DNA from 4 places in the Methylocystis sp. Uni0008 genome. Region 3 is predicted to be linked to each of the others. Evidence: riboswitches for the same ligand, from Rfam matches in the RefSeq annotation. Region 3 holds a riboswitch; each other region holds the start of a gene.
What was found. A riboswitch is a leader RNA that binds a small molecule or an ion and turns the genes downstream of it on or off. The one in region 3 is predicted to bind fluoride.
Positions count from the first base shown of each region.

Region 1: it holds a riboswitch for fluoride, as region 3 does, so the genes downstream of both, crcB (fluoride efflux transporter CrcB) here and AC0X69_RS01020 (hypothetical protein) in region 3, are expected to answer to the same signal.
Region 2: it holds a riboswitch for fluoride, as region 3 does, so the genes downstream of both, AC0X69_RS12750 (efflux transporter outer membrane subunit) here and AC0X69_RS01020 (hypothetical protein) in region 3, are expected to answer to the same signal.
Region 4: it holds a riboswitch for fluoride, as region 3 does, so the genes downstream of both, AC0X69_RS22130 (DHA2 family efflux MFS transporter permease subunit) here and AC0X69_RS01020 (hypothetical protein) in region 3, are expected to answer to the same signal.

Region 1 is NZ_CM166370.1:3,301,739-3,309,579, forward strand. Features, by position in the region: gene AC0X69_RS16475 (O-methyltransferase) at 122-787, shown strand; gene AC0X69_RS16480 (hypothetical protein) at 806-1,255, opposite strand; gene AC0X69_RS16485 (DUF2946 family protein) at 1,425-1,823, opposite strand; gene obgE (GTPase ObgE) at 1,896-2,957, opposite strand; gene AC0X69_RS16495 (GNAT family N-acetyltransferase) at 2,965-3,567, opposite strand; gene rpmA (50S ribosomal protein L27) at 3,749-4,015, opposite strand; gene rplU (50S ribosomal protein L21) at 4,079-4,387, opposite strand; gene crcB (fluoride efflux transporter CrcB) at 4,593-4,961, opposite strand; fluoride riboswitch at 5,048-5,111, opposite strand; gene AC0X69_RS16515 (Kazal-type serine protease inhibitor family protein) at 5,340-5,660, shown strand; gene AC0X69_RS16520 (hypothetical protein) at 5,712-6,128, opposite strand; gene AC0X69_RS16525 (L,D-transpeptidase family protein) at 6,162-7,460, opposite strand; gene AC0X69_RS16530 (adenine phosphoribosyltransferase) at 7,546-7,841, opposite strand, start outside.
Region 2 is NZ_CM166370.1:2,554,866-2,562,706, forward strand. Features, by position in the region: gene AC0X69_RS12740 (plasma-membrane proton-efflux P-type ATPase) at 1-2,328, opposite strand, end outside; gene AC0X69_RS12745 (HlyD family secretion protein) at 2,446-3,636, opposite strand; gene AC0X69_RS12750 (efflux transporter outer membrane subunit) at 3,665-5,305, opposite strand; fluoride riboswitch at 5,350-5,411, opposite strand; gene dgcA (N-acetyl-D-Glu racemase DgcA) at 5,465-6,448, opposite strand; gene AC0X69_RS12760 (MlaE family lipid ABC transporter permease subunit) at 6,649-7,797, shown strand; gene AC0X69_RS12765 (ABC transporter ATP-binding protein) at 7,805-7,841, shown strand, end outside.
Region 3 is NZ_CM166370.1:206,605-214,445, forward strand. Features, by position in the region: gene AC0X69_RS01010 (cation:proton antiporter) at 28-1,254, shown strand; gene eno (phosphopyruvate hydratase) at 1,560-2,849, shown strand; gene AC0X69_RS01020 (hypothetical protein) at 3,006-3,452, opposite strand; fluoride riboswitch at 3,495-3,565, opposite strand; gene AC0X69_RS01025 (formylmethanofuran dehydrogenase subunit A) at 3,811-5,451, shown strand; gene AC0X69_RS01030 (HAD-IC family P-type ATPase) at 5,522-7,841, opposite strand, start outside.
Region 4 is NZ_JBXEJH010000003.1:68,208-76,048, reverse strand. Features, by position in the region: gene AC0X69_RS22145 (TniB family NTP-binding protein) at 1-711, shown strand, start outside; gene AC0X69_RS22140 (TniQ family protein) at 708-1,595, shown strand; partial or broken gene AC0X69_RS22135 (chemotaxis protein CheB) at 1,683-1,772, opposite strand; gene AC0X69_RS22130 (DHA2 family efflux MFS transporter permease subunit) at 1,817-3,382, opposite strand; fluoride riboswitch at 3,498-3,557, opposite strand; partial or broken gene AC0X69_RS22125 (IS701 family transposase) at 3,857-5,088, opposite strand; gene AC0X69_RS22120 (hypothetical protein) at 5,048-5,815, opposite strand; gene AC0X69_RS22115 (universal stress protein) at 5,960-6,820, opposite strand; gene AC0X69_RS22110 (LysR family transcriptional regulator) at 7,665-7,841, opposite strand, start outside.

The sequences.
Region 1 (7,841 bases), 930 kb from region 3:
TCTGCGTCCGGGCGCTTTAACGCGCACGCGAACGACAGCGGCACATCACGTGATATGCCGCAGGATGTCAATCAATTTCGCTTAGTCTAAGTTTGTGCGCTCGGCGTCAAAGGGATGTCAAATGATCGAAGAAAACTGGCGACGTGTCGACGACTACATCGCGGCGACGCTGATTTCCAAAGAAGAAGCGCAGGAGGATACGCTTGCGTGCAACGCACGCGAGAATCTTCCGGCGATCGACGTTTCGCCGCCGCAAGGGAAACTGCTGCATCTAGTCGCATGTGCGATCGGCGCCAAACGCATTCTCGAAATCGGGACGCTTGGAGGCTACTCGACGATCTGGCTCGCGCGCGCCGTCGGCGAAGGCGGCAAGGTCGTCACCTTTGAGGTCGATCCGCGGCACGCCGAAGTCGCCCGCGCCAACATCGCGCGCGAAGGAATGAGCGCGCGCGTCGATCTGCGCGTCGGGCCGGCGATGGATCTGCTGCCGCAGCTTGAATCGGAGCGGGGCCAACCCTTTGATCTCGCCTTCATCGACGCGGACAAGCCGAGCAACGCCGCCTATTTCGATCATGCGTCGAGGCTGTCGAGGCCGGGCGCCCTGATCATCGTCGATAATGTCGTGCGGGAAGGGGGAGTCGCCGACCCCTCCACGACCGACAGCGGGGCGCTCGGCGCGCGGGCGCTGTTTGAAGCGGTCGCGGCGGAAGGGCGGGTAGAGGCGACGGCGGTGCAAACCGTCGGCGCCAAGGGCTGGGACGGCTTTCTGATCGCGCGCGTCAGATAGCCGCCTCGTCCGCCGGCGTCAGGCGTTGTCGAACGCCCGTTTGCCGCGCCTCTTGCGCGGCAGCGGCGCGCCATCCGCGCCAAACAGCGCCGCCTCGACCTGATTGCCGCTGTCGTCGTAGCGCCAGGAGATGCGCGCGGCGCCTAGATCCTTGCGGATCGTGGGTTTGCCCTCGGCGTTGAAGTAGGCCTCCTCCACCTGATTGCCATTGGCGTCGTAGAAGCGCGCCACCCGGGCGGCGCCCAGGCTTTTGCGCTTCATCGGCCGTCCGGCGGGGTCGAAGTAGGTCTCCACGACCTCTACGCGTCCGCGCGTCGGCGCGGGATCGGCGATGCCTTCGGGGGCGACGCGTATGTCCTTGTCGCTCGGGGCGGTGAGCTTGCCCTTCTGGGAGCAGCGCCGCTCTCCCGAGGCGGCGTTACGCGTCGCCTTAACGAGACGCGTCGCCAAATGAGTTTTCTGTTCCATGGTCCCAAATCGCTGGGCGGTCCGATGGCTTGCCGCAACCGCCAGTCTGAGCTGAGCGGCGCATGCGCGATCTACGACGCAGGCGGACAAACGACGGAAACGCTGTTCTGACTCTCCCCCGCCGCGCGCTGCGCATGGTGGGGGCGTGGCGCCGCTGGCGCGGCGAGCGTCAGATCAGGACGGGAGGCGCGCGGGACCCGAGTGGCGGCGTCGCCGCCTCTGGACGCAGAGAGGTCTCGTCAAAGGCGAGCTTGATCGTCGAATAGGAGGCCGCCGGAGGCGGCTCGCCGACGAATGGAGAGGCGGCCGTCGCGCCGCCGAGCGACGCGCAATGCACGACGCAGCAGGCGTCGCCGCCGTGCCGAGCCGGGCGCGCCGGCGTCGAGGGATCGCCGGAGAGCGGCTGAGACGATTTGTCGAAGCAGATCGTGCTGGCGAAGAGGCCCGGCGCGCGTCCGCTGAACGAGACGCCGACTGCGAACCCTTGCAAAACAAACAGATAGGCGACGAGCAGGGTGACTGCCGTCGATCCGCACTGCCATGTCTTGATTTCGCTGCGCGCGCTCATAGCCCATCGAAGCTATTCATTGATCCCGTCAAGGTCAATGGCGACAGGGCGCCGGCAAGCATTTGTCGAGGGTCAGGGGCTCCAGGGCCGAGCTTCGTCCGGCGCGCCTTCGAGCGCCTTCTGAGCCTCGATGACCTCGAACAGCGCGCGCAGCGCTTCCTTCACGCCCGCTCCGCTCGCCGAGGAAAGGAGCAGCGGCGCGCGGCGCTCGGACGTCGGCGGCCCCGCGGAGGCGATCGCCCGCTTCAGCCGCTCCCGCTGCTTCTTCAGATGCTCCGGATCCACCGCGTCGATCTTGGAAAGCGCGACAATTTCGGGCTTCTCGGCGAGGCCGGCGCCATAGGCGGCGAGTTCGCCGCGCACGACCTTGTAAGCCTTGCCGGCATGTTCGCCCGTCGCGTCAATGAGATGCAGCAGCGCGCGGCAGCGTTCGACATGGCCGAGAAAGCGGTCGCCGAGCCCGTGGCCCTCATGCGCGCCTTCGATCAGCCCGGGGATGTCAGCCAGCACGAATTCCCGATCGTCGCTGCGCACGACGCCAAGCCCTGGGTGCAGCGTGGTGAAAGGATAATCCGCGATCTTGGGCTTCGCAGCTGTCACAGTGGCCAGGAAGGTCGACTTGCCGGCGTTTGGCAGGCCGACCAGCCCGGCGTCGGCGATCAGCTTCAGCCGCAGGATGATGGTGCGCTCCTGGCCGTCCTGGCCTGGATTGGCGCGGCGCGGCGCGCGATTGGTCGACGTCGTGAAATGAGCGTTGCCGAAGCCGCCGTTGCCGCCCTTGCAGATGACGACGCGCTGCCCGACCTCGGTCAGGTCAGCGACGAGCGTCTCGCCATCCTCCTCGAAAATCTGGGTGCCGACCGGCACTTTCAGCACGGCGTCGGCGCCGCGCCCGCCGGCGCGGTTCTTGCCCATGCCGTGCCCGCCGGTCTTGGCCTTGAAGTGCTGCTGGTAGCGGTAGTCGATCAGCGTATTGAGCCCGGCGACGCATTCGGCGACGACGTCGCCGCCACGCCCGCCGTCGCCGCCGTCCGGACCGCCGAATTCGATGAATTTCTCGCGCCGGAAGGAGACGGATCCCGCGCCGCCATCGCCGGAGCGGACATAAACGCGCGCCTGGTCGAGGAATTTCATATCGCGCTCACGGAGAAAAGAAGCGCGGGCGTCGGGCGCCGAACAGCGTATGCGCTTCGCCGCGTTTCAACTCGAAAAGCTCCACCTCCACGTCGCCGCCGCGCGCCGGCGCAGGCCGCACGCCGCGGCCGATCGGCCGGAAGCCGAGCTTCTCATGGACATGCAGCGACGAGCGATTGTCCGGCCGCGCCGAAGAGACGATCCGATCGAGCGAGGTGATCCCGAAGGCGAGGTCGATCAGCCCCCTGGCGGCCTCGGTCGTATAGCCTTGCCCCCAATAAGGCTTGCCGAGCCAGAATCCGAGCGTCGCCGAGCCGCGGCGGTCGGCCCCGTGGAGACTCACCAGCCCGATCGCTTCATTGGGCTGATTCTTGGGCGTGACGACGAGGTGCAGACCGCCGCCCGCGCCGTTCTCTTCCCGCGCCAGGGCGATGAAGGCGTCCGCGTCATGCGTCTCATAGGGATGAGGGATGCTCGCCGTCATCAGCGCGACGTCGGGATCGCCGACGTGCCGGCGAATCTCGTCCGCGTCAGCCGCGCGCGGCCAGCGCAGCCACAGTCTTTCGGTCTCGAGCCGGAAAACGTCGTCGCGGGTAATTTCGGGAAACATTCATTGCTCCAAGCGACATCGGAAATTGGCCCAAGAGCCTTAAAGGAGCGTGCTCCTTTCCGGCTCGTCACGGCTCTTCCGGACATCCCGCCTGAAACGTTCCCGCCTTGGATCCGCGAGAGAGCGAGTCGAGACGACCATGTTCCGCCGGAAGGGCCGGCGGCAGGTCGTCCCTACCGCCTTACTCGGCTGCGGCCGGCGTCGGCGTGACCGATACGCTGGAGCGTCCGCCGCTCGACTTGAATTCCACGACGCCGTCGACGAGCGCAAAAAGCGTGTGGTCCTTGCCGATCCCGACGTTGCGGCCAGGATGCCACTTGGTGCCGCGCTGACGCACGATGATATTGCCGCCGACGACGGCTTCGCCGCCGAATTTCTTCACGCCGAGGCGCCGCCCGTCCGAATCGCGGCCGTTGCGGGATGAGCCGCCTGCCTTCTTGTGAGCCATGGTTTCGCTCCGATTTTCCTGTGCGGCGACTGGGCCGCTCTAACTGCTGCGGCGAGAGGGCGGTCAGCCCTCGATCGCGGTGATCCTCACAAGCGTCAGGTCCTGACGATGGCCGCGCTTGCGCTTTGAATTCTGCCGACGCCGCTTCTTGAAGGCGATCGACTTGGGGCTGCGCGTCTGCTCGGCGATCTCGCCGGAGACTTTCGCGCCCGCGACGGTCGGCGCGCCGATCCTGGGGCTGTCGCCGCCAAGCATGAGCACTTCGTCGAAGGTGACGGCGTCGCCCGGCGCGCCGTCGAGCGCCATGACGGTGATCACGTCTCCAGCGGCGACGCTATATTGCTTGCCGCCTGTTTTGATGACTGCGAACATCTTTTTTTCCTGTGTTCGTCCCGACGCTGGCGCTTCCGCCGGCCGGCTTCTTTGCAGTTGAGCGCTTCGCATCGATGCGGCGCAAAGGCGCGCAAACGAAAAACGCGGCGAAACCGCCGCGCCGAAGCGAGGTTTATCTACGCTTCATGCGCCGCGACTGTCAATATGCGTGGGACTGATTGGTCTTGGGCGGATCGTGTGACCCTTATGAAAACTGACGCAGCAGTGAGACGCCCGCAACGAGCCCAACCGCCGCAAGTCCCACGGACGCCGCGACATAGAGAGACGCCATCGCGAATTCGCCGCGCTCGAAAAACAGGACGGTCTCCAGCGAGAAGGCCGAAAAGGTGGTGAAGCCGCCAAAGAGCCCGGTCGTGAGGAACAGTCGCCACTGCTGCGACGCCTCGCCCCTGAAGGCGAGATAGCCAATTATCGCGCCCATCAGGAATGACCCCAGAACGTTCGTCGTCAGCGTCCCGAGAGGCAAGCCGACCAGTCGGCCCATCAGAAGATTGACGCCGTGACGCGCGGCCGCGCCCAATCCTCCGCCGAGAAACACAATCAAAAAGCCCATGGCGTCCTCCTCAAGACCAGGCGGAAGACAAAATGCGCTGCGGCGGGGTGGCGTTGAGACGCTCCTACCGGGCGCAGTTCTGCGTCCTTGCGGCAGGAGCCATCAGCCTTCGTTCAGGCGGTTATGGGGAGCTCCATCCCCATCTGGCCAGCACCGTAATAGAGCCGGGGCCTAATGGAAAGCTGAGCCGGCGCAGACGCGAGTTTCAGTAGGGCTGAAGCGCCAAAGCCGTTGGCCGGATGAGCCCCGCTGCCGCGGAACGGTCCTCGTCCTTGAGCGTTAACCCGTTGTTGAGATGGCACAGCTTGCTTTGAGACGGCGAGGCGGCAAGCGCCTCGACCAAACTATTAAAATTATTTTTCAGGGGAGGACAAATTCATGCAGACGATTTGCAAATTGACCCTCGTCTTGGGGCTTTCCATGCTGCCTTCTACGAGCGCCTTTGCCGCCAAGGTCGGAGAAATGTGTGGAGGCATCGTTCCGATCGAATGCGACAAGGGCCTGTGGTGCGATCCCGATCCCGGCAATTGCGGCGGCGCCGACATTTCGGGAAAATGCGTGGAAATTTCTGACGCGTGTACGAGAGAGTTTATTCCCGTTTGCGGCTGTAACGACAAAACTTATGGGAACGACTGTGAGCGGCAGGCCGCGCGGGTCGCCAAAAAGTCAGACGGCGAGTGCAAAAAATCCTATAAATGAAGCGTCTATCGGATGGCGCGCGTCGCAATCAAACCCGCGCCATTCTGTAGGCTAGTCGAAGCAGCCGCTGGCCTGCATCTGAACGATCCAGATCGCGCAGGCTCCCTTGGCGCGCTCGTAACGGCGGCGGCGATAGCCGCCCTCGAATCCGCCATATCCATCGAAGCCGCCATAGCCATCGCCGTCATCGTCGTCGGGATAGCCGCCATAGCCTTGTCCGTAGCCCGGACCGTAACCCTCGTAAGGGCCGCCCGGCCCGCCGCGCTGATGCTGGCGCATGCATTTGTTGTAGTTCGCCGCGATGGCGAGGCAGAGCGGCGCATTGGCCGCTTCGGCGATCGACGCAGAAAGAACGGCGCAAGCCGCGCCGGCAAGAACGCAGGTGACGAGCCGCATGCGGGCGTTTTCCTTGATTGCGCCCCTCAGCGCTCTTGTGAGGTCATTCTCGAGCAGGGCGGCTGAAAACAAGCTGAACAGTCCCGTCTCAGCTTAGCGCGCCGATCACCAGCCGGCGATGCGGCGGCAGGAGGAGTCGCCCGCGCCGAATGCGTAGTGATCGCCGCAGGCGAAGGCCACCGGCGGTTCGCCCGTCTGTTCGAAGATGTCGTAGCCCTCCTTCAGATTGCGCCAGAACGGGGCCCAGTGCTGATAGTTGCCCCCCGCGCCGACGAAGGCGAGCCAGCTGCCGCCGGTCTCCCGGGCGATCATCTGCTCGGTCAGGCGGAAGGGGAAAATATGCACCTGCACCTCGCGCTGGCCGGCGCGCAGCGCCGCCTCGACGAAGGCGTAGATTTCCTCGATGCCACGGTCGGTCATCGCGAAACAGCCGACCGACTTGCAGGCGCCATGGACCATCACGAGCCCGCCGGTCCGCCCGTTCTGGCGATCGAAGGCGTTCGGATAGCCGACGTTGAAGGCGCGGTGGTAGTTGGAATGGGGATGCAGCTGCTTCGCCGACACGCTGTAGAAGCCTTCCGGCGACTGGTAATCGGCTTCCTTTTGCTTGGGGCCGAGCTTGCCGGACCATTTGCAGATCGGAAAGGTCTTATAGAGCGAGAAGCGGCTATTGTTCTTGCGCAGCCAGAGCTCGAGCTGGCCTTCCTGCTTGAAGATCCGCACGAAGACCTGGTCGCCCATGCCGTAACGAACCGGAGCTTCCTGCTGGAAGGCGTCGTCCGGCGCCGGCCGCAGGGAGGGCTCGACGGCGCGCGCCACCTGAGCGGGCTGCTGGGCCGGCTCCGCCGGTCCCGTCGGCGTCCCCTCCAGCGCGGCTCTGGCGGACGGCTCCTGCGGCCGGGCCGGCGGCAGCGGCGCATTGGCGAGGGCCGGCGTCGTCGCCGGGGGTTCGGCGGCCTGCGGCTGTTCGGCGGGAGTCGTCGCGGCTGCCTCGGCGGCGGCCTCCGCGAACTTTTCCGCAAGCTCGGCGAGATTGGCGGGCCGTGAGGGCGGGAGCGGCGTGACCTTCTCGACGGTCTCCGGCCGCGCGGGCGCCGGCGCGGGCGGGAAGGAGATCGAGCCTTCGATGCCCTCGCCCGGCGGCAGCGCCGCGACTTCGGCCGAGGGCTCGGCTGCCGCGGGCGGGGTGGGCGGCGGCGCGGGCGGAAAGGCGCCGGGCTGCATGCGAAGCGCGGTGCGGCGCAAGCCGGTCGGCAGCGCGCCGCCCCAGGCGCTGAGCGCGGCCGGGCCGAGCACAGGCGATTTGCTCTCGCTCGTCGGGAAATAGCGGAAGGCCACGACTCCGCCGGCGAGCGCCGCGACGGCGATCGCCGCCAGCGCCAATTGGGTCTGTCGCGGCGTCATGCGCCTGTGCAGCCTCTCATGGAGATTCTGAGCCGAGATTCCAAACCTGAGCCTGGGCCGAGGAAGACCACCGGAAAAAGGCGGATTAGTGGCCTTCGAAGGCGACGAGGGTGCGCACCGGCACGCCGAGCGCCTCGAGTCGCTTCACGCCGGCAAGATCCGGAAGGTCGATCACGAAACAGGCGGCGACAACCTCGGCGCCGGCCTGGCGCAGCAGCTTCACCGCGCCCTCGGCGGTGCCGCCGGTGGCGATGAGGTCGTCGACGAGGATCACGCGCTCGCCGGGAGAGACCGCGTCTTCATGCATCTCCATTTCGTCGACGCCATATTCGAGCTCATAGGCGACCGAAACCGTGCGATGCGGCAGCTTGCCCTTCTTGC
Region 2 (7,841 bases), 1.7 Mb from region 3:
CGGCGCGAAGATCGCCTTTTTCGTGCGCACGCTGAAGAGCAATAAATGGCCGCCGACCGCGAGCTGCAGGAATAGCAGCGTCTGCAACTGACCCGGATCGATCGGGATCATCGCCTGCAGCGTCTCGTCGAGCATCCAGCGCAGGCCGATCAGCAAAAAGCCGAAGGTCTCGGCCACGGCGAGCAGCCCCATCAGCGAAGCGAAAACGAAGATGCGTGGCATATCCCATCTTACCGGCTGCGGCGCGACGGGGACATTGTCGTAGGCGATGGTCATGATCGGAATGTCGTCGAGGAGCGCGAGCGCGACGATCATGATGGCGGTGAGCGGCTGGAATTCGAAAAACACGATCGACGCCACGACGACGATCATGATGTCGAGCGTCATGGCGATCCGGTAGTAGATATAGCTTTCGATGCGCTGGAAAATCTGGCGTGACACGCGGATCGCGTTGACGATGGTCGACAGTCCCGGCGCCGTGAGGATCAGCGCGGCCGCGCTGCGCGCGGCGTCGGTCGCCCCGCTCACGGCGATGCCGCAATCCGCCTGCTTGAGCGCCGGCGCGTCGTTCACGCCGTCGCCGGTCATCGCGACGATATGTCCGACGGACTGAAGCGCCTTGACGATTTCGAATTTGTGCTCCGGGAACACCCGGCCGAAACCGTCGGCCCGCTCAACGGCGTCGACGACGCTGCGCGGCAGAGCGTCGGCTTTCGCGCCACCTTTGAAAACGTCGCTTGCGACGAGCAGGTGAGATCCCATGCCGAGCTGCGCGGCGATCTCGTCCCCGATCGCGACGTCGTCGCCAGTCACCATCTTGACGGTGAGTCCCAGCGCACGCGCGTCCGCGATCGTGGCCTTGGCGTCCGCGCGCGGCGGGTCCATCAGGGAGATCAATCCCACGAGCGCCCATCTGGCGCCGTCTTCCGACATGGCGACGCCGAGCGCGCGCTGGCCCTTGGCGGCGAGCGCGGCCACCTCGTTCTGATAGCGCTGCAGGGTTTGCGAGTCGGGCCGCACTAAAGCTGAAATCGCCTGCGGCGCGCCCTTGGCGTAATGGCGGATGCCGCCCGCGGCGTCGGCGACCGTCGAGATCGTGCGTTTGCTGACAGGATCGAAGGGCGTGAAGGCCTTCTGCTTGAAGCCTTCAAGCGAATCATGCGCCGGCAGCGCCGCCATCACGGCGAGGTCGATCGCATCTTCGCTGCTCGTTTGGGTCGCCAGCGCGGCAAAGAGCAGCACATCGTCGCTCTTGAACGCGCCAAACGGCATAGCGTTTTGCACGGTGAGCTTGTTCATCGTCAGCGTGCCGGTCTTGTCGCTGCAGAGCACGTCGACGCCGGCGAGCTCCTCGATCGCGCTCAGGCGCGAAACGATGGCCTTCTGCAGTGAAAGCGCGTAGGCGCCGATCGCCATCGTCACGGACATCACCGCCGGCAGCGCGACCGGAATCGACGCGATCAGCAGCACCAGCACATATTGGGCGATGGACCCGACGCGGTCCCAATTCCATTCATCCGGCGCGATGACTTCGCGGTAAAGCTGTGCGCCGATCAGGACGAGCGCCAGCAAAAACGCGAGCAACAGGAGAAAGTCGCCGACCTGGGTCACGGCGCGCTGCGAATGCGACACGGCGCCGGCGGCGCCGACGAGCTTCGCGGTGCGGCCGAAAAACGTGCGGTCGCCGGTCGCCGTGACCACGCCTGTCATCGCGCCTTGTTTGGCGATCGCCCCGGAATAGGCGTCATCGCCGATCTTCTTCGACACGGGCAGCGATTCGCCGGTGAGCGCCGCCTGGTCGCAGCTCAGATAATCGCCTTCGATCAGCAAGAGATCCGCCGGGATAATCTGACCTGCGGCGACGCTGACGACATCGCCCGGCGCGAGTTCGGCCGCGGGAATCGTGCTCCACTCCCCCTCGCGCAACACGCGGGCGCGGGGCGCGAGGTTCTTCTTCAGAGCCGCGAGCGCGTTCGCCGCCTTGTTGTCCTGCCAGAATCCGACGACGGCGTTGTAGATGAGAAGACCGGTGACGACCGCGAAGTCCGGCCAGTCGCGGCGAAGGGCGGAGATGATCGCCGCCGCTTCGATGAGAAAGGGCAAGGGCCCCCAGAAATAAGCGAGCAGACGGCGCCACTTGCTTTCGGTCTTGTCCTCGATCGCATTGGGGCCATACTCGGCGAGGCGTCGCTTCGCTTCGGCGGCGGTCAGGCCGCTTTCGCTCGTCTTCAGCGATTCGAGTCGCTGCGCGATTTTCACCTGCGTCGGATCTAAGGAGAGCGTCAGCGAAGATTGGCTCACCGGCGGTTTAGCGCTGACGTCCGGCATGCTTGCTCTCCCTATCAGATAAATCAATATCCGGGCCGGATGTTACGGCGTCATCCGAGCCTCGCCAATAGAGGGCGCGAAAAAGGCAAGCGCGGGTCGAAATTGACCTCGCGCGGTCTATTCTGCGGCTGTGCAGGCGACGCCGTCATCCGATGCGCCGAGCGCATTGTCCTTGACGATCTTGTCGGCTCGCGCCTTCGCTTCTGCGAGATCCTTGTCATAGACGTCGGTGAGGTATTCATTGGTCGTCGTCTTGACGATCGAGCGATTGGGAGATTGCAGCGGGCCCGATACGTCGATCGAGGCGTCCGTCGACAGGCCAGGCCGCAGAGGCTGCTGCTCGAGTTCGTCGGCGCGCAAGGCGATACGCACCGGAATGCGCTGAACGATTCGAATGAAGTTGCCGGTGGCGTTGTCGGGCGGAAGCGTCGCGAAGACGGCGCCAGAGCCCGGAACGAGTCCCGCCACTTCGCCGTGATAGATCTGGTTCGATCCATAGAGATCGACCTTGATGATCGCCGGCTGTCCGGGACGGACCCGCGCCATTCTGTTTTCCCAGAGATTCGCTTCGACCCAGAGGTGATCGAGCGGCACGATGTTGAGAATCGAATCGCCTGGGCGCACCCGATCGCCGACTTGCACGCGGCGCTTCGCGACGTAGCCGGTCGCCGGCGCCCGGATATTCTGGCGCACGTATTCGATATAGGCGTCGGTGTATCTCGCCTTGGCGGCCTCGATGTCCGGATGATTCAGGCGCGTGACGCCGACCACCCGCGCCTCGATCGCCTGATATTCCGACTGCGCCTCGCGCAGATCGGCTTCCTGCGCGGCGAGCTGATCCTCGGCGTTCTGCAACACCTGTCGGGACGAGGCGCCGGTCGCCGCCGCCTGCCTGTATCTTGCGAGGTCATGACGCGTCCTATCCCGGACGGCGGCGCGCGAGATGACCTTCTGGCAGACCTGGCGGCGCTGCGCGTAGAGCGCGCCCACGGCCCGGACGGCGCGACCCAGTTCGGCTTCGGCCTGCGCGAGCGCCGCTCTCGCGCGTTGGCCATCGAGGCGAACGAGCACGTCGCCCTTCTTCACCTGCTGCGTTTCCTCGGCGAGAACGGCGGCGACCACGCCGGTCGCGTCAGCCTTGACCGGAATGATGTTGCCTGTGACGAAGGCGTTGTCGGTCGTCACCCAGTCGCGCTCATGGAAATACCATCGCGAGAGGGCGATCAGCGCGCCGACCAAGACCGCCGCAATGACGATCTTGAGCAGAAACTCTCTGCGGGAGCGGATGCTCTTTCGGGAAAGCGCCATCGATCGTTTCGCGTTCTTCTATGGCCGCTCAGCCGCCGCCAAGCGACTGAATCACGTCGACGGCGGGCGTCAGCGGATCGTTTTCAGGCGCGGGTTTGGGCGCCGCCGGCGGCGGACCGCCGGCATAACCGCCGCCGAGGGCCTGGTAAAGGTCGACGGCGGCGACGAGCCTGTCGCCTTCCAGCGCGCGCTGTCCAAAGCCGGCTTCGAGAAGATCGGTCCGCTCCGCGAGGATTTCGCGGCGATCTTTCAAACCGTCGCGCAGTCGCGACTGCGCGAGATCAAATTGCGCGCGCGCTGCGCGCAGCAAACGGTTCTGCGCCTCATATTCTGCGCCCGCGCGCTTGAGATTGGCGACGGCGTCGGCGACCTGCTGGGCGGCCTGCAGCAGCGTCTCGTTATAGGAGTCGACCGCCTGATCATAGTCGGCCCGCTGAAACTCCAGATTTCCGCTGAGCCGGCCCCCCTGAAAAATCGGGAGGCGCAGGGTGGGGGACACCGCGTAGCCGATCGCCGAAGGCGTGAACAGATACCCTGCGAGCTTGCTGATTTTCGTCGAGGTCACCGAACCCTCGAAACCGCCGGTGATCGCGAGATCGATCGAGGGAAGAAAAAGCGTCTTGGCGACGTGAACGCGCGCGGCCGCCGCTTCGGCGCGGCGCATCGCCGAGACGAGATCCGGCCGATGCGCGAGGAGTTCGATCGGGAGGCTGCGTGGCAGTGGCGGCGCGGCCGGCGTCGGGGCTCGTCGCGCTGTGTAAAGATCCTGCGCCGCGTCGGGACCTTCGCCCATGAGACGGGCGAGCGCATCCTTCTGCAGCGTCAGAAACGCCTGAACAGCGGCTTCGCGGCGGACGGCGTTCTCGTATTCGGCGCGGGCGATCTGCACCCCATCGAGCGAGTCGAGCCCGGCGCGATAGCGGGCGTCCGCAAGCGAAACCAGGTCGCGGCGCATGCGCGTCAAAGCTTTCGCGACCTCGAGCTGGCGCGCCGCGGCGTAGCCGCGAAGATAGGCGCGCGCGACCGAAGCGGTCAGCAGCAGCCGCGCCTGCTCCAGTTCGGCCTCCTGGGCGGCGGACTCGCCGATCGCGGCGTCCAGAATCGCGCGGTTCTTCTCCCAGAAATCCAGCTCATAGGTCAGGACGAGCGGATTGATGAAGGCCATGGTCTTCTGCAATCCGCCTTGCGCCGGATTGTAGGAGGCGACGACGCCATGCAGCGGATTGCGCGACTGCCGCATGCCGAAGGTCGCCTGAACCTCGGGCAGAAGCCGCGCGCCGGCGACCTGCACGAGCGCGTCGGCTGCGCGCAGCGAGTCTTCGGCTTTTCTGAGGCTCTGATTGTCGTGCAGCGCCTTGTCGATGACGGCGTCGAGTTCGGCGCTGCAGAAGGCGCGCCACCATTCCTCATGCGGCCAGCTGGTTTCGTCTGCGGGCTTGAGACCGGATCTCGCGAGCGTGCGCTCCATGGCCGGCGGGCCGAGAAATTGCGCGCGCTCCAGTTGCGCGGTCGGCGCGCAGCCGGCGACGAGAAGCGCGATTGGAGCCACGCAGAACAACAGGCGGCGGCGTGTCCAGAGCCGAATCGCGCCCATGCGCACGGCGGTGGGGAGCCTTCGGCCAGGGCGCAGGCCGGCTGGCGCACGACGGGCTGCTGGCGCTTCTCGCAAGAGCACACTCCTACACCGCGCCAGCGATCGAAGAGCGTGGCGGCCAGTTCGTAGGAGTCATCAGCCATTCGGCGGTTATCGGGGGAACCCCATCCCCATCGGTTAAATTTTAGTTGACGACCGAGCTATAGGTCAATGAGTCCAGCGGCGACGGCCTCGCTATCCCCAGAGCTCCGGCGCGGGCGGCATGAGCGTCGAGCCCTCGTAGGACAGGCGAGGATTACGGTCGCGGGCGAGAAGCAGCGGCCCGTCGAGATCGACGTAGGCGGCCGTCTGCCCCACCAGGACGGCCGGCGCCATGGCAAGCGACGTTCCCACCATGCAGCCCGCCATTACAGAGAAGCCCAATTCCTGCGCCGCGCGCGCAAGCGCCAGCGCTTCGGTGAGGCCCCCGGTCTTGTCGAGCTTGACGTTGATTGCGTCGTAACGGCCTTTCAGCGGCGGGAGGGAGGCGCGGTCATGCACGCTCTCGTCGGCGCAGATCGGCACAGGGCGCGCTACGGACGCGAGGGCCTCGTCGCGACCCGCCGGCAGAGGCTGCTCGACGAGCGCGACGCCGAAATCGGCGCAGACGGCGAGCCGGCGGACGAGGCTTTCCGCGTCCCATGATTCATTGGCGTCGACGATGAGAGTCGAATCTGGCGCGCCGGCGCGGACCGCACCGAGGCGCGCCTCATCGCCCTCTCCGGCGAGCTTGATTTTCAACAATGGCCGGCCCGCGGCTTTCTCCGCCGCGGCGCGCATCTCGTCCGGCGCGCCGACCGAGAGAGTGTAGGCCGTCACGAGCGGCGCGAGCGTCCCAAAACCGGCCGCGATGTGGGCCGGGACGCCTGAAAGCTTGGCCTCGAGGTCCCACAGCGCGCAATCGACGGCGTTGCGGGCGGCCCCGGCCGGCATCAGGCGCTGCAAAGCGTCTCGATCGGCCCCGGCTTCGAGAGCGTCGCGCGCGCTTTCAATTGCCGCGACGACGCTGTCGACGCTTTCGCCGTAGCGGGCGTAAGGCACGCATTCGCCCCTCCCGACGCCGTCCCCCTCGGTCAAAGTCGCCGTCACGACGACGGCTTCGGTCTTGGCGCCGCGGGAAATCACGAAGCGGCCGGCGATCGGATAAGTCTCTACGGCGACTGATAAATTTCGCTTCACATGTCTCTCCGGCGCTCTTAGCGCGCGCCGCGCGCTTGGCGCGCCGATGTGCGCCGGCGCGCTTGCTGACGCCAATTCACGAAGTTATGACGGTTTTGCAAGCGGCGCGCGCCTCTCGGCGTCGGCGGCGCGCCATAATCGGCGGATAGGATGACGCCATCGATGTGCCGATTGTTGACGCCAGCGCGGAGCGATGCCCGATGACCGTCGTCGCGATGCAGCGTCCGCCGAAAGTCACGCGCCAGCCGGTTGCGGATGGCGTGCGCCTGGCGCTGTCCGGCGACTGGGTTCTCGTGGCCTCGCAGCGACTCGAGGAAGAGGGCCGTCGCATCGACGAAGAGGCGCGTCGCGACCGAATGGTCGTCCTGGATCTCTCCCAGGTCTCGCAACTCGACACGGCCGGCGCCTGGCTGATCAATCGCGCGCGCCATGAACTCGCGCGGCGCGACGTCGCCGTGGCGCTCGAACATGTGCGCCCCGAATATCTGACCCTGCTCGAAGAAACGCATTATCGCGCCTTCGTTGAGCCCTCGCGGCCGCGGTTGAACATCATCTTCGCTCTGCTTGCGGACCTCGGCGAGTCGATGGTGGACGCGCTTCACGAATTTTATCGCGGCGTCAGCTTTCTCGGCGAATTCGTCTCGTCGATGATCTATGTGGCCGCCAACCCGCAGCGGTTCAGGCTGACCTCGCTCGTCGCACAAATCGAACTTGTCGGCTTTCGCAGCGTCCCGATCATCGTGCTGATCAACGTGCTGGTCGGCGGCATCGTCGCGCAGCAGGGCATCTTTCAATTGCTCAAGTTCGGCGCGTCCAGCTACTCGGTGAGCCTGATCGGCATTCTTGTCTTGCGCGAACTCGGCGTGCTGCTCACCTCGATCATGATCGCCGGCCGATCAGGTTCAGCGATCACCGCAGAACTCGGCTCGATGAAAATGCGCGAGGAGATCGACGCGCTGATGGTGATGGGACTTTCCCCCACCGAGGTGCTCATCGCGCCGCGCGTGCTTGGTCTCGTCATCTCCTTGCCGATTCTGACCTTCATCGCGGATATGGCGGCGCTCTTCGGCGGCATGATCGTGTCCTGGTGGTACGGCGGGATCAGCCCCGTGGCGTTCGCGTCATTGCTCAAAGAGGCGATCGCGCTGCATACTTTTCTCGTCGGCATCATCAAGGCGCCTTTTATGGCGCTGGTGATCGGCCTCATCGCGTCGATGGACGGGCTCGCGACGCAGGGCTCCGCCGAGTCGCTCGGCCGTCAGGTCACGTCCTCCGTCGTCAAATCCATCTTCATGGTCATTGTGATGGATGGTTTGTTCGCCATATTTTTTGCGTCGATCGACTATTGAGCGCGCGATGACCAGCACCTCGACTCACGCAAACGGCGCCGCGC
Region 3 (7,841 bases):
GGTTGAACAACATAAGGAGGACGGAACATGGCGGCAGTTTGGGCGCAAGTCGCGATGGTGTTTGGTCTGGCGCTGGTCGCCAGTCTGATCGCGCATCGCTATCGTTTTTCAACGGCACTGGTGGAAATTATCGTTGGCATGGTCGCGGGCTCCATCCTGGCCGCAATTGGCGGCTATGCCGCTTTCTCCGTTCAGGAGCCGTGGGTGAAAGCCTTCGCCGGCATTGGGGCGATATTCCTCACCTTCCTTGCTGGCGCCGAACTTGATCCAGACGTTTTCCGGATGAAGTGGAAAGAGGCCGCCGCCATCGGCGTGGCGAGCTTCCTCCTGCCTGCAATCGGGTGCTGGGCGGCCGCGCATTACCTGCTCGGCTGGGAAAGCTCCCCCGCCATTCTCGCCGGCATCGCGCTTGCGGCCACGTCGGTCGCTGTCGTCTACACAGTGATGATGGAATATGGCTTCAATCGCGTTGAGTATGGAAAGACGATTCTCGCCGCCTGCTTCATTACCGACCTCGGCACTGTGGTGACTCTTGGGCTCGTCTTTGCGCCGTTCACTTGGAAGACGCTGCTATTCATGGCCATACTCGCCGCGGCGTTCATCGGCCTGCCGAAAATCACGCCACGCGCTTACGCGCTCTTTGGCGGCAAGCCGTCGGAATTCGAAGCGAAGTTTTTGCTTTTCTGCTTGATGGCTCTTGGCGCTCTTGCCGTCTGGGCGGGGAGCGAGGCTGTTCTGCCAGCCTATCTCGTCGGCATGGCCCTCGCGGGAAGCGTGGGGCGCGACGCTGCACTCATCAAGCGTCTCCGCACAATTACGATCGGTCTGTTGACGCCATTCTATTTCATCCGCGCAGGCTATTTCGTGTCGATTCCTGCCGTGCTGATGGCGCCGTTCGGAGTGATCGCTCTCATCGCCGTTGAGATCGCGACCAAGATCGTCAGTGTCTATCCGGTCGCCAAAGCCTTTAAGGCGCCGCATAAGGACGCGATGTATACAACTCTCCTGATGGCGTCCGGTCTGACCTTTGGCACGATTTCGGCGCTCTTTGGGCTCTCCAACAAGATCATCGACGACGGACAATATTCGACGCTTGTCGCAGCCATCATCGGCACGGCTATCATTCCGACTTTGATAGCCAACAGATTCTTCCTGCCGCGTCATTTGTTGCCAAAAGACGAGGCCGAATTGCACACACCAGCACACGAAGCCGAGGTCGAGGAAGCGTTGGATGACTCCGAAGTCCGTTCTTAGCAACTGCCGAGAAGTGATCAGCGGCGATCCTAATTGCGGCTTGCGCTCGTCGACCTATGTTTCGAGCGTGATGACCTCAATCTTTGACGCGAAAGCTGGCGCTTCCAGTTCTGGAACGGTCGACCACGCGCTATCCAAGCGCACGGGCAAATGAGGAGCTAAGCCCTGTCCCACCAGTTTAATCGCCTCAGTTACCAGCTGAAACGTGGCGTTGATGCTTGGCGGGTTTCCTGCAGATAATCGCGACGCGCGATCCGCGCGTAGCAAAAGTCGCGAAATAAGCTGACGTTGAGAGGGAAGGAATCATGTCTAGAATCGAATCGGTTCGCGCGCTCGAAATCCTCGACTCCCGAGGTAATCCTACGATCCGGGTGCAATTATCTCTGGATGACGGGGTAGTCGCGACCGCCTCCGTGCCTTCAGGCGCGTCCACGGGCGAGCACGAAGCGGTGGAGCTACGAGACGGGGAATCTCGTTTCGGCGGTAAGGGCGTTCGCAAAGCCATTGAGAACGTGCATGAGGTGATCGCTCCGGCGCTCAAGGGTCAAGATCCCACCCGCCAAGCTGAAATTGACGCCTTGTTGCTGGCGCTCGATGGAACTCCGAACAAAGCCAAACTCGGAGCAAACGCGATACTCGGCGTTTCGATGGCCGTCGCCAGGGCTGCAGCTCTCGCCTCCCGGCTGCCGCTTTATGCTTATCTAGGTGGCCCAGGAGCAACGCGCCTGCCGGTTCCCATGATGAACATCATTAATGGCGGCAAGCACGCCGACAATTCGGTAGATTTTCAGGAGTTCATGGTGATGCCGGTCGGGGCCTCAACCTTTGCGGAGGCGCTGCGCTACGGGACTGAAACCTTTCACGCATTGGCGAGGATTCTGAAAAAAAAGGGCTACGCAACCTCGGTTGGCGATGAAGGCGGATTTGCCCCAAACCTCGAAAGCAACGAACAGGCGTGCGAGATAATTGTCGAAGCAATTTGCGCAGCAGGCTACGAGCCAGGACGCGACATTGCCCTCGCACTCGATCCCGCTGCAAGTTCATTTTGGACGAGCAATGGGTACGACCTTGCAAAGTCTGGCCAGGGACGCAAAACCAGCGACGAAATGATCGCGCTTTATCAGGGCTGGGTTGAGGCTTTCCCCATCGTTTCAATCGAAGATGGATTAGATGAAAACGACTGGTCCGGCTTTGCGCGCCAGACCGCGGCGCAAGGTCATCGAATCCAAGTCGTCGGCGACGACATTTTCGTGACCAATCCCGCTTTCATTCGTCGCGGCATCGCAGAGAAAACAGCCAACGCCGTGTTGATCAAACTGAATCAAATCGGAACGCTCAGCGAGACGATGCAAGCAATTGCGCTATGCCGCGAGGCCGGATGGAACTATGTCATTTCGCATCGCTCCGGCGAAACGGAGGACACATTTCTTGCTGATTTTGCCGTGGCGATGGGCGGCGGCCAGATCAAGACTGGCTCTGCCTGCCGTAGCGAACGCGTAGCCAAATACAATCGCCTTTTGGAAGTCGAGTCGGAACTCGGGAAAGCTGCTGTGTTCAAGTCGCCGTTCGCATCAAATAGCAGCTCCCTTGACTGAACCCGCGCTCTCAAACCCGCGCATCCGAAGCCAGACTCGTTCGCCGCATTCGCGTAACTAGAGACTGCGACTCTCGCTCTTGCCTCGCAAGAAAACCAACACCGCCCGAGATCTTATTAAAATCGCGCATAGGATGGAGCTCAAAATCAACAGGAGCTATTCAAAGCTCATCTGGATTGTTGTGATCGTCCGGTCGAATGGACCCGTCGGCGCATAGCAGAATGGGTTTGTCGCTACTGGTGCGTCTTTACAGTGCCTGTGGCCGCCGTCCCATTCATATCCCGCCGCTTCCATGCAAGCGGTGATTGCGTTGTGAATGATCGAGGGATCAGCGCCGCGTCGCGCTTCGGGGTGCGCCGACTCCCCTTCCAACTCACAAGCGGACGTCTGAACCTGTTGAGCCTTAAAGAATGAGACGGCGCTTCCAGCCAAAATGATTTCCAAAACACCTATGACGATGGCGCCCCCGGCCAGGGCCGCTATCGCCTTAGCCGTGCTCGTGACGAAGCGAATGTTAATGAAATAGAGGCCACCTAACGCCAACAGGCCACAACCAAGGACCAGGGCGAATGGAACGACAAAAATTGCGAGATCTTGATTCACGACATGACTCCTACTCTCTGCGCTCACGAATGCTCGCGGCGCCAGTTCGTAGGAGTCATCAGCCTTTTGGCGGTTTGTCGGGGGGGGGGGGGGACTCCATCCCCAGCACCAAGACTTAAACGATGACGCGCTAGGCCGTCAATAATTTCCGATAGCAGCATCTGGCGCGCTCGGTGGACTCTATGCTGTCTTAATCGAAGCGGGGCACACTTTGCATCTGGACTATATAGAGGTAGCGAGCGAGCCTTATGGCGGTCGAATTGGTTAGTTGTCGCCGTCAGTGAAGGCAAAGCTCCGCACCTTCTTAGCGTTGGCGGCATAATGGCAAAGCAAGCGCTCAGCTATGGGAGGAAGCGTTATGTTGACACGTCTCCGTGGCGGCTATGTCATTGATCCGGTCAACGGAACCGATGCTATGGGCGACCTCTGGTTTGAGGACGGCAACATCATCGCGCCGCCACAAGACTGCAAGGCGGACCAGGAATATGACGTCTCCGGGCAAGTCGTCATGGCTGGCGCGATCGATATCCATTCACATATCGCCGGCGGAGGCGTGAATACGGCGCGCCTCTTGATGCCGGAGTCGCACCGCGCGCATCGTCCGCGACCCAAGGGAACGCCGCTTTCCGACGTCGGCTGGACGGCTTTCGAGACGGGTCGCCTTTACGCCCAGTTAGGATACACCACGGTCATTGAACCTGCGATCCTTCCCCATCACGCTTTGCACGCCCATCTCGAGCTCGCCGACATCCCGATTATCGATAAGGGCTTTCTGGCCGTTCTCGGCAACGATGACTTCCTGTTGAGCGCCCTTCGTGATCGAGAAGGCGAGACTGCAATCGTCGATTACATCGGCGCGACGCTGGAATCGACCCGAGCGATTGGCATCAAATGTGCAAATCCCGGCGGCGTCTGCGCCTGCAAGCAAAATCTTCGCACCTTCTCACTAGACGACAAGGTGCCGGAATATGGGGTCTCTGCGCGCGATATTTTTACGCGCTTGCAACGCGCGGTGGCCGCGACAGGGATACCTCACCCTCTGCATTTGCACATGAGCAATCTCGGCCTTGCAGGAAACGTCGAAACCGCGCTTGCAACCATCGACGCGGCGCAGGGCTTGCCGCTGCATCTCGCGCACGCGCAATTCTATTCCTATGGCAAGGAAGGAAAGAATGGTTTCTCGTCCGCAGCCGCCCGATTCGCCGAGAAGATCAACGCCAATAAGAATGTCACCATGGACGTCGGCCAGGTGATGTTTGCCGACACGGTGACGATCTCGACCGATGTCATGAAACAGTTGAACAGCCTGCCCGGCGGTCGTCCGAAGAAAGGCGTGATTTTTGACGGGGACAGCAATGGCCTGGGCGTGGTGCCCTATTCCTATCGCGTCTCCGATTTTTTCAACGCCGTGCAATGGGCCGCGGGGCTAGAACTATTCTTGCTGACCGACGATCCGATGCGTGTGTTCTTCACGACGGATCATCCAAACGGCGCGCCATTCACGACCTATCCGGAAGTTTTCGCCTTGTTGATGAGCGCCGACAAACGCACGCAGTGGATGTCGCGCTTACCGGCGGAGGTGTTGGAGATGACCAGTTTGCCCTCAATCACGCGGGAATACACCTTATACGAAATCGCTACCATGACGCGTGCCGCGCCGCGCAAGCTTTACGGGTTCAAGGATCGCGGAGAACTCGGAACCGGCGCGGTCGCCGATATCGCGGTCTATAAGCCGCAAAGGGACAAAGCGGCGATGTTCCGCAACGCAGCCTATGTCTTCAAGGATGGCCAACTCGTTGTACGCGATGGCGAAGCGCAGCGCTTTACGCGCGGAAAAACATTGTTTGTCCACCCGGATTACGATCGCCAGATCAACAAACGCCTCGACGCCTATTATAACGACCTTTACGGCCTTCCGCGCTCCATGTTCGAGGTGCCAGACAAGGCGCTTCCGAATAGGAACTTTTTTGCGAAGTTCCCTGCGACAACTGACGGCTAAACTGATCTCGAAGCAGGGCCCACAAGGCGGTTCGACGAGTTTCGTGCTTGCGAGTATCTCTTCATGCTCCTCAGATTCCCCACCGGCGCACAAACCATGTTTTCACAAAATAGGTGATCACGCCATAGGCGAGCAGCGTAGCCGCCAGGATGAGCCAATACAACGGAGGCAACGGTGTGAACTTTAATGCTTCCCCCATTGGGGTAAACGGCAGGATGGCGCCGACCCCGCAAATAATCGCCGAAGTGGCGATGAGCGCGGGGCTCGCGCGACTTTCGATGAAAGGAATTTTTGCTGTGCGGATAACATGAATGATGAGGGTTTGACTCAGCAAGGATTCCACAAACCAACCCGTTTGAAACAATGAGGGATGGTTCCAACCATCGAACAGATTGAGCATGACAAAAAATGTCGTGTAGTCGAAGATCGAACTGACTGGCCCGATAAACACCATGAACTTGAAAATATTATCGATGTCCCATTTCCGCGGGACCGCGAGATAATCCTCGTCGACATTGTCCGTCGGGACCGCCGTTTGCGAGAAATCGTAAAGGAGGTTGTTCGCGAGAACCTGAATCGGCAGCATGGGCAAGAACGGAAGGAACAGGCTTGCGCCGAGAACGCTGAACATGCTGCCGAAGTTCGAACTCGCGCCCATCTTGACGTATTTGACGATATTTCCAAAAACCTTCCGGCCTTCCAACACGCCTTGTTGAAGCACCAACAGGCTCTTTTCCAAGAGGATGATATCCGCCGACTCTTTGGCGATGTCCACGGCGGTATCGACGGAGACGCCAACGTCAGCGGCCTTGAGCGCGAGACTGTCGTTGATCCCGTCGCCAAGGAAGCCGACCACATGGCCTTTGGAATGCAGCGCGCCGACAATGCGCGCCTTTTGCTCTGGCGACACCTTGGCGAAGACGGTGACCGTCTCGGCTAAATCGGCCAAAGCCGTGTCACTGAGTTCATCAATGTCGGGGCCAAGAGCGATATGATCTACTTCTAGACCGACTTCACGGCAAATCTTGCGCGTAACGATCTCATTGTCGCCCGTGACAATTTTCACTGCGACTCCCGCCTGATTGAGCGCTGTTATTGCGGCGTCGACGCTTTCCTTTGGCGGATCGAGAAAGGCGACAAAGCCCAGAAGCGTGAGTACAGTTTCATCCTCGATCGAGTAGCTTGCTTTTGGACGGGCGATCTCCTTATAGGCGACGGCGACGACCCGGAGCCCGTCTTCGTTGAGCGCCCTGGACTTCGCCAGCGCATCCGCCCGCCGGCCCGCACTCAAGGTTACTACCTTGCCGTCAATTTCATAATATTTGCAGATCGAGAGGACTTCCTCGACCGCACCCTTGCAAATCAGCACATGATTGCCGGATCCGGGCGATCGAAGACGATAGAGCCTTCTAAGCAGGCGTGTGAATTCTTGGCGCGCAAACATCCAGCCGCGGTCGTCGCGAGAAAGCACCACGGAGAGGCGTCTACGAACAAAATCAAAGGGAATTTCATCAATATTCTTATAATGGCGCTGCAACAGAAGCTTGTGATCGAGTTCGACATGCTGGAGCACCGCGACATCGAGCTGGCTTTTCAAGCCGGATTGAAAATGACTGTTCAGATAGGCGAATTCCAACACCCGCTCGCTGTCGTCGCCTCGCATATCTAGATGCAGACTGAGAGCGATTCGATTTTGGGTGAGCGTGCCGGTCTTGTCGACACAGAGGACATCCATCGCCCCAAAGTTCTGGATCGCATTGAGTCGCTTTACGATGACACGCTTTTTCGACATCGCGATTGCGCCGTTGGCGAGATTCACGGTGACGATCATGGGCAGTAATTCGGGCGTCAGTCCCACCGCAACCGCAAGCGCGAAAAGTAGCGCCTCCAACCAGTCGTCCTTGGTCAGCCCGTTGATCAGGAATACGCTCGGCGCCAACACCAACATGAAGCGGATCATCAGCCAAATGAAGCGATTGATGCCTCTGTCGAAGCTCGTGGGAGTTCGTCCCTCGGCAATCCGCTTGGCCAGCTGGCCGAAATAGGTTTTTGCGCCCGTCTGCACGATTACGCCCGTGGCGAATCCGCTTACAACGCTACTACCCATGAAGCAGAGGTTACGCGCCTCAAAGGCGTTGTCGACGCTCTCTTCGGCAGGTTGCGCCGATTTTTCGAACGGCATGGCCTCGCCGGTTAATGCGGACTGGTCGATAAACAAGTCCTTGGCGGCAATGAGCCGCAAGTCGCCGGGGATCATGTCGCCTGCCGACAGTCGTACGATATCGCCTGGAACAAGTTGCTCGATCGGAATTTCACAAAAACCATTAGAGCTATCTTGCGTCGTAACCGACGGGTCGCCTCGCCGTTTGACGCTGGCGGTGGTTTTCACC
Region 4 (7,841 bases), on a different replicon from region 3:
CCGTCTTTGGCTGTTTTTGGCGACAGCGGCATGGGCAAATCCATGCTGGTGGAAAAGTTCAAAGACGACTACGTGCTCAGCGCCCGCGAAAAGCCACACGGACCAAAGGCGAAAGTGGTGGTTGTCGAACTGGCGGGGCGACCAAACGAACGCCGGCTCTTCGCGCAAATTCTCGCGGTGCTCGGCGCGCCCCTGAACGCACGCGCTACAATCGTCGAACTCGAAAGGACCACGGTCCGTCTGCTGGATGACCTCGGGGTCCAGGTGTTGGTTTTGGACGAGATCCACAACGTTCTCGCCGCCTCCTGGCGTGACCAGCGCGTCGTTTTCAACACGCTTCGCTATTTGAGCAATGAACTGAAACTGTCTCTGGTTTGTTTTGGGATCATGGAAGCACGCCAGGCGATCAATGGCGACGTTCAATTGGCGCGACGCTTCGACTCCATCTCCTTACCGCGATGGATAGCTGACAAAGAGTTCGAGCAGCTCATTCTCGCCATCGTGCGAAACCTGCCACTGAAAGAACCTAGCGTCCTGACGGTGAAAGGCTTGCGGCGCATTCTCTTGGTCAGCGGTGGAGTCAGCGCACGGATATTCCGCATGCTGAATGACGTGGCGATCGAAGCCATCGAAACTGGCGCCGAACGGATCACCGACGAAGCGCTGGAACGCTACAAACCCGTGGGGGAGGACGAGGCGGCTTTCCAATGATCGACGACGAGGACGACGCTCATAGGCCGTTGCCAGTGGTGCTGAGGCCGGTCGACGACGAGCTGCTCTCGTCGTGGTTGGCGAGGCACGCGGCCTACTATGGGGTGTCCAAGCCGTTTTTCGCCAAATGGCTGATGCCCGGCACACGCAATCTCTCGCTTCTCGACTATCGGCTGGGGTTAGCGCAGGTCGCGCGATTATCTGAAAAACTCCGATGCGATCCGATCGCGCTGATCGAGATGACGTTCATTGAAACGCCAGCAGGTTCCGCCGAATTAATTTGCCGCAACAGAGCGCCGCAGATTTGCCGACCCTGCGCAGACCGGCACGCGCGAGACGGAGCGTCCGGCGCGGTCCCGAAGCATTGGCGAAAAGCCTGGCGCATCACCTGCCCCGCTTGCGGCGCGCCTTTATCGGATACGAGCGAGCGCCCCGATACTGGCGAAACATTGCAGGACACGAGCCCCTTCGCTGATGTGTGGAAAGAAGCTGTTGCCGGCGAGGCAATCGTCGAGCGCTTCCTTCGTGGCGATAACTCGTTCGATTATTCGCCGATCGCGCTCATGCGCGCGCTGCTCGTGCATACGTGGCGGCCATGCGGCGCTAATGGCCGTGAACCTGCAGCCGGATGGGCGCTCGGCACGATCTTTCCCGAATTCGACAATCTTGCGCGGCCAATCAAACGCAGGATCAATCATGCGGCTGTTGCGGCTCTTCCTATCTCGTTCCGCCCGGCGCTTTTGGCTGGCATCTCGCAAGCGATCGCCAATCCCGCCATCGTCAACGCGGTTCGAGATGAGACGACCCTGCGAGGGCGAAGTGCATTCGAGCGCCTATGCGAGACAGCTCGTCTCGAAGCTCAAGCCGCGAAGGAAAGCCATTAAACGTGAGAATATTAAAGGTCGATATTCTCAAGTTTAATGGCTTTTCCGATTCGAAATTGGATATCTCAAGCCAAGATGGCTCCCGACAGCGGTATAAGAATGTCCGACCTGACAACGGAATCGTAGCGACGGCCGCCGGTCGATTTCCGACATGACTCCCCCACACGTCGGACATGAGAATCACGCCCCTATCTCCGTCGCAATCATTCTCAAACGGTCTCTCAGGGCTGCTCCATCAGCTCCTCGGCCGAAAGCCGCGAGAGCGACTGTTTGCGCTTCTTGGACGCGTAGCTTGGATAGGCGAGCCAGACGACTCCCGAGAGCAGGACGAAAGCCATCGCGCCGAACAGAAAGACGTCGTTGAGCGCCAGGATCGCCGCCTGCTGTCGAATGAGCTGCGCCGCGCGGCTCTGCGCGGCGGTGGGCGACATGCCCATCGCCTGCATGCGATCCAGAAACGAGGCGAGCAGATCGAGCGAGGCGAAGCGCCGTCCGCCGAAATGATCGGCGAGATCGAGCTGATGGAACGGCGTTCGGCGGAAGAAGAGAACGCCGAGCAGCGAGATGCCCAGGGCGCCGGCCACGGTGCGCAGCATGGCGAGTTCTTCCGCAGCGCGGATCAGTCGCTCGCCGGCGAGCCCGGTCATGGCGAGCGTCGCAAGCGGCGCAAAGAACATGGCGAGCGAGAAACCGAAAAAGAACATCGGCGTCTTCACGTCGTCGAAATAGGCGTTCTTGTCGTATTGGCCGAGCCAGACAAAGGTCACCGCCAGACCGACGAAGTTGAGGAACACGATCAGTCGCGCGTCGACGTTCCTCGTGATTTCATGCACCACGGCCGCGGCCGCCATCGCCAGAAAGATCATGATCAGATAGACCATGCCGGCAAGCGAGGAGGTGTAGCCGAGCAGCACCTGCAGTTGCACGATGAACACCGAGAGCAGGCCCTGAATCACCAGAAAGCCGACGATCGAACAGAATGTCGCGATGGCGAAGTTGCGATGCAGAAACAGACGCAGGTCTAGCGCGGGCCGCCGCTCTCCGAACTCCCAAAAGACGAACATCGGCAGGGCCAGCAGCACGACGAGCAGCAACCATCCGAGGAGAGGCTCCGCGAACCAGTCGAAATCATTTCCCATGTTGAGGATCGTCTGCACGCCGAGCAGGACCGTGGCGAGCAAAATGAAGCCGATCGTATCGAAGCGCGTCATGCGGCGCTGAAAGCCGCGTCTGTAGAACAGCGCCGAAATGATCGCCGCCACCGGCAATACGACCAGGACGTTGGAATAAAACAGCCAGCGCCAGTCGAAATATTCCGCCCAGAAGCCGCCCATGAACACGCCGATGGTGAAGGGCGCCATGCTCATGACGCCCCAGAAGCCGACGCCGAGCGTGCGTCGGTCATCCGGATATTGCGCAAGCGTCACCGATTGAGCGAGCGGAAGGGCGACGCCGCCGGCAAGACCAAGGAGAAAGCGCATCGGCGCGAAAAACCAGATCGTTTCGCTCGCCGCGCACATCACCGAGAAGATGGCGTAGAAAATGAGCGCGCCGACCAGCACGCGATAGTCGCCAAAGCGTCCGGAGAACCACCGCGACAATGGCAGCCCGAGCGCGATTCCCACCATGTGGTCGGTGGTCGCCCAGGTGCCGAAGCTCGGCGTCACGCCCTGCAGACTGCCGGCGGCATAGGGCGCGAGCACCGTGTAGCCCGGAACGTTCGAGAGCATGACGACATTCGCCGTCCCCGCCGCGCCATTCAGCAGCAGGAATCGCCAGCCTATCATTCGGGCCGGCCTATCCATGATCGCCACCCTCGCTCCGTTCTATAATCGCTACTGGGCGGTATTACGCGACATCAACCGCGGTTGTCGACTAGAGCAACGACGGAGTCCGACACAATGTAGAGCAGGGGTCATCAGCCGCAGGCGGTTGAGCGCGAACTCTATCGCCGGGACAAGGATAACTGAATCGGACCTAAGCCTGTCAATGGTGAAAGTAGCAGGAAGAACATCAGACGGGACGCCATCCTTGGCGAAAGACAGAAAATTGCTCACCGATCACGCAAGCTGCATCTTTGCCGTCTTCATCGGCTAATTGCGTGCCTGTTGTTGGATTCAAAATTGGCGGGTTGATACAGAGGCTTGGCAAAATGGTAACGTGGCTGTTTGCTATTAGTATCAGCCTCAGTCATCTTCGTCCCCGCCATCGTCATCTGCTATTTCATGGTCGGCAAGTCGTTCTGGATCGTATTCCTAGCACTACTTTGGCAGTTTATGTTCGAGGGCTTTGTCGATGAGTCTCTCACAATACGGACATGCCGGGCGAAGAGGTCGAGAATGGCCTGACGAATGGCCGGCATGCTCGGTTGTGGCGGCGGTCCCCCGACTCTTTTTTTTCCGCCCCGCAGCTTTGAGGCGGCGAGACTGGAGGAAGGCGTAGGCGATCATTGTCATTAAGGCGTGTCGATGCAACCCGGTCCAGGACCGACCTTCGAAGTGATCGAGGCCGAGTTCCTCCTTGAGCTGCTGATGCGCCTGTTCACAAACCCACCGGGCCTTGATTGTCGCAGCGAGCTTTTTCAGGCTCACATCGCCCGGCAAGTTCGACACATAGTATTTTTGTTCGCCGGTCGACCGGCGTTCGCCAACGAGCCAGACCTCGTCGCCCGGCGTGCACTGCATACGATTGTCGCGCATGCGGTGTTTATGCCCATCCGCAACGCGAACACGACGTGCAGCGAAGAGACATGTCAGCCGGCCTTTCGTGCCCCGCCGCCAACTGACCTTTTGCCATTTGACGTTGGCCAACGCCGCTTCAGCCGAGACCGGCGGTTGATCAGGGATATGGTATTTGCGGCGCTTCCCTGCTTTTGCGACAGGGAAAACCAAGGCGACGTCAGCCGGGTAGACGTTCTGGCGTCGCGACAGCCCCACCGCCCACAGCAGACCACGCGCGCTCAGCGCCTGACGGAAAGGCCCGCTGGAGCCGTAACCTGAATCAGCAAGGATGCAGCCTCGCGCGCTTGCACCATGCGCTCGGGATCGCTTGCCCAGCTTTCGGGCAGGAAGAGCCGCAGGCCCACCATCACCGGAACCTCGCGCGACGCCAAAGTGAGCGACACCAATGACTGGCAATTGGCGGTCTTTCCAAGGGACGAGGCGTATTGCGGCGCAACGCCGACCGAGTGCGCGCCTTTTTTCGGCAACGCCGTATCGTCGACGATCAACCACGCGTCGGCGCCGCCGACCATCCTATCGGCTTCGGCGAGCAGCGCCTTCTCCAGCGGCGCGGCGTCCCATACGCCGCTGGCGATGAAGTGATGAAGCTGATCGTATCCGACGCCGCCGTCGCGCGCCGCCATCGGCTGCATGCTCTTGCGATCCCCTGCGCCGATCAACCCCGCGACATAAGCCGGGCACATCCGCGCCCGCGTCTTGTGTCGAAGAGCGCTAATAAAAGGCGCCAGCCACCGTTCGAGATCGGACTTCCAGCTCCCCTCCATGGTCGGCCCTCCAAATCGCCGACCTCCTATGAATCACGCAAAACGAACCGACGGAATCTGGAGGGTTGAACGCAGACCAGATGAAGGTGGTTGCAGGCGGGCGGTTGTCGACCAGCGGCTCGCTCGGCCAGTTGTTGGTGTAGGTGACGCGGCTTCCCGGCCGATCCGTGGTCGCGGCCCAAGCGGTCCACCAGAAGAAGGCGCCTAGCGCCCGCCGATTAGCGGCGTCGGCGACAGTGCCGTTCTTCATTGCGTAGTTCTCGCGAAGTTCCGCACTGCGCGGATCGTCGCCGAACAGGCTCTCATAGTGGCTCGAGACGAGGACGATCGCCTGAGCGCGCTCGTCAGAAACAGTGATTGCCCCAGTTGTCGGATCGAACGTGTTTCGCCTCATCATCGGGCGCAGCCGTCCCCGCAGAGAACTCTGCTGCTCCTCGCTGAGATCAGCGTAGCGGCCGGCCGCGAACTCGCGGCGAGCCCAGGCGTCCAGGATGGCGACGAGCTCTCGGTGCTGCCAGTCGGCGGTCCAGTCCGGCGCGACGTAGCCGCCATGGCCCCAGACGGAGCCGAGTTGCATGCCGCCGATCGACTGCCATACCTGCCGGCCGCGCTGGATGTCGTCGATTGTATAGACCGTTCGGCCGCTTTCCGTAACAACGCGCTCCGGCAATGGCGGCGCCTTGACGCTGATTTCACGGCCAATGAGCAAAAGCACGGCGAAGGAAAGCGCCAACAGGGCAACGAGCGAGATCCAGAGTTTACGCGCGCTTTCCACGACGCCCTCCTAGAACTCAACAGCGAAACGGCCGGCGCGGCGCATCTTAAAGGAAAGCGCCCGGCGCGAGTTCAAGAGTCGCCGCTATCTTCCAAACAGGCGCTCTCGGTTCACGTCATCTAGGGAGTTTCTCGGAATCGCCAATACGGGACAAGGCGCTTCGTGTATGACGCGCTCGGTTGTGCTCCCGATGATCGAGTCCAAAGCGCTATCGTGACCATCGGTCTGCATAACGATCAAGTCAGCGCGCATTTCTCCCGCACAAGCAACTATCGTCTCGACGACCTCACCGTCACGGATCTTGAGATTGGGATAATTCGCATCCTGAGTCGGGCGCTCTCGCCCAACGTGCAAAGAGGTGATTTGTGGTTCGCTCCCGAGAGACCGCGCCAAATGTGTTGACAGCTCCAAAGCGCGGCTGACAGGGGTTCTTCCGTCTACCGGCAGCAAGATGCGCGTGAGTGACGCCTCTCCGGTGTTTCGATGCACAAAACCGCTATGGCTCTCGCGCAGAAACAAGGTAGGCGCACGCGTCGATCGCGCCGCCGCCTCGCTCACAGAGCCGCCGAATAAGCGACGAAGCCCTGATTTGCCATGCGTCGTCATCACCAGCAGATCGCAGCTATGCTCGCCGGCGTATGACGATATGCCGTCGGCTGCGTCGGAAGATATCAAGACAGTCTTTTTCGTCGATACGCCCGTAAGCTTCTCGAATTCATCCGACTGAACTCCCGATGGAGCCATTTTCCATTCAGCGGCTAACTCGCGAACCCGCGGAAAATGCGCATCGTCGCGACGTCTGCCGGGAACTTCGACATGCAGCAGATGTAGCGAACTCCTGTTGGCGACGGCGATGCGCAAGGCGTGACAAAACGAAACTATGCTTCCGGAGGTAAAATCGGTTGGATAGAGAATGCTGCGTATCTTGAAGTCCTTGGCTGACATTTAAGACTCTCCTCGTGGGAGCGGCATACGGGATTCTTCTTCCTAGAGATGCAGTAGTGCCGGGGAAAATCATCCTAAAGGACCAGCACGAGAAAAACCGATGAGACCGTTCAAACGGCGGGAAATCGACGGCAAGCTGGGCAAAAGTCGTAGACTGATCAATTAGGCGAGTAAGCTCTTCCTCTTAGGAAAATCAACGGATGGGCGGACCGATTTATCCTCCGAGAAGTAAGGCTTTTGAGCCTATGAGGAGGATCACTTTTCAGGGGTAGACCAGGTGAATGTTCCCAGTCCAATGGCGCGCATGTCCAATTTCGCAGGGGCGGCAATGTGACGAGCTCTCCGCTCGGCTTAATTTCTATTAGTGGCCTGCGCGCACCTTCGTGCCCCTCGCGCCCGTCATCCTGGATGAGCTCAGCAAAAGCCACGAAATGGGGTCAATGGTCAGGTCGAGCGAATCAGCAAACGTGATTTCTACGGAATTCATGCGGAGCTGCGCACGCTTCTTGCGATTCGTCCTACGGCTGAAGAGGCCTGAAGGCTCACGCCCTACAAGTTCATCTGCAAGCTCTCGACAAAAAAGTCGCATGGATTCATGCTTGATCCAGTCAGTGAGTATGAAAGTTCTCGCAGACCGAGAACATGTTTCCGCAGCCCCGGTTGCGCCAGCGCTAGTCGAGCGAGCGCCTGATGCTATCCGGCGTTCGGCCACTGCAGGTCATGCCGTAATATCACAAGTGCGAACGCTCTATAACGCCGAACCTACCAAGGGATATCCTGTTAGGCCGACCATCATAATCAGCGCGGCGCATGGCAACCATCACGTCCTTGATGGTATTATGATTCATTTCCGCTTTCTTGCCTGAAAACGATTGGATGTGTTGTATGATATCGTCCGAGCGCCAATAGTAGGTTCTATTCCCGGCCTCTCGTGCCCTGCGGCTACCAGCCGTAATCCTTTACGGGCGCGTTCGATACCGTCGCCGTCGTTTCCTGTCGAATAGACGACATAAACGGAATA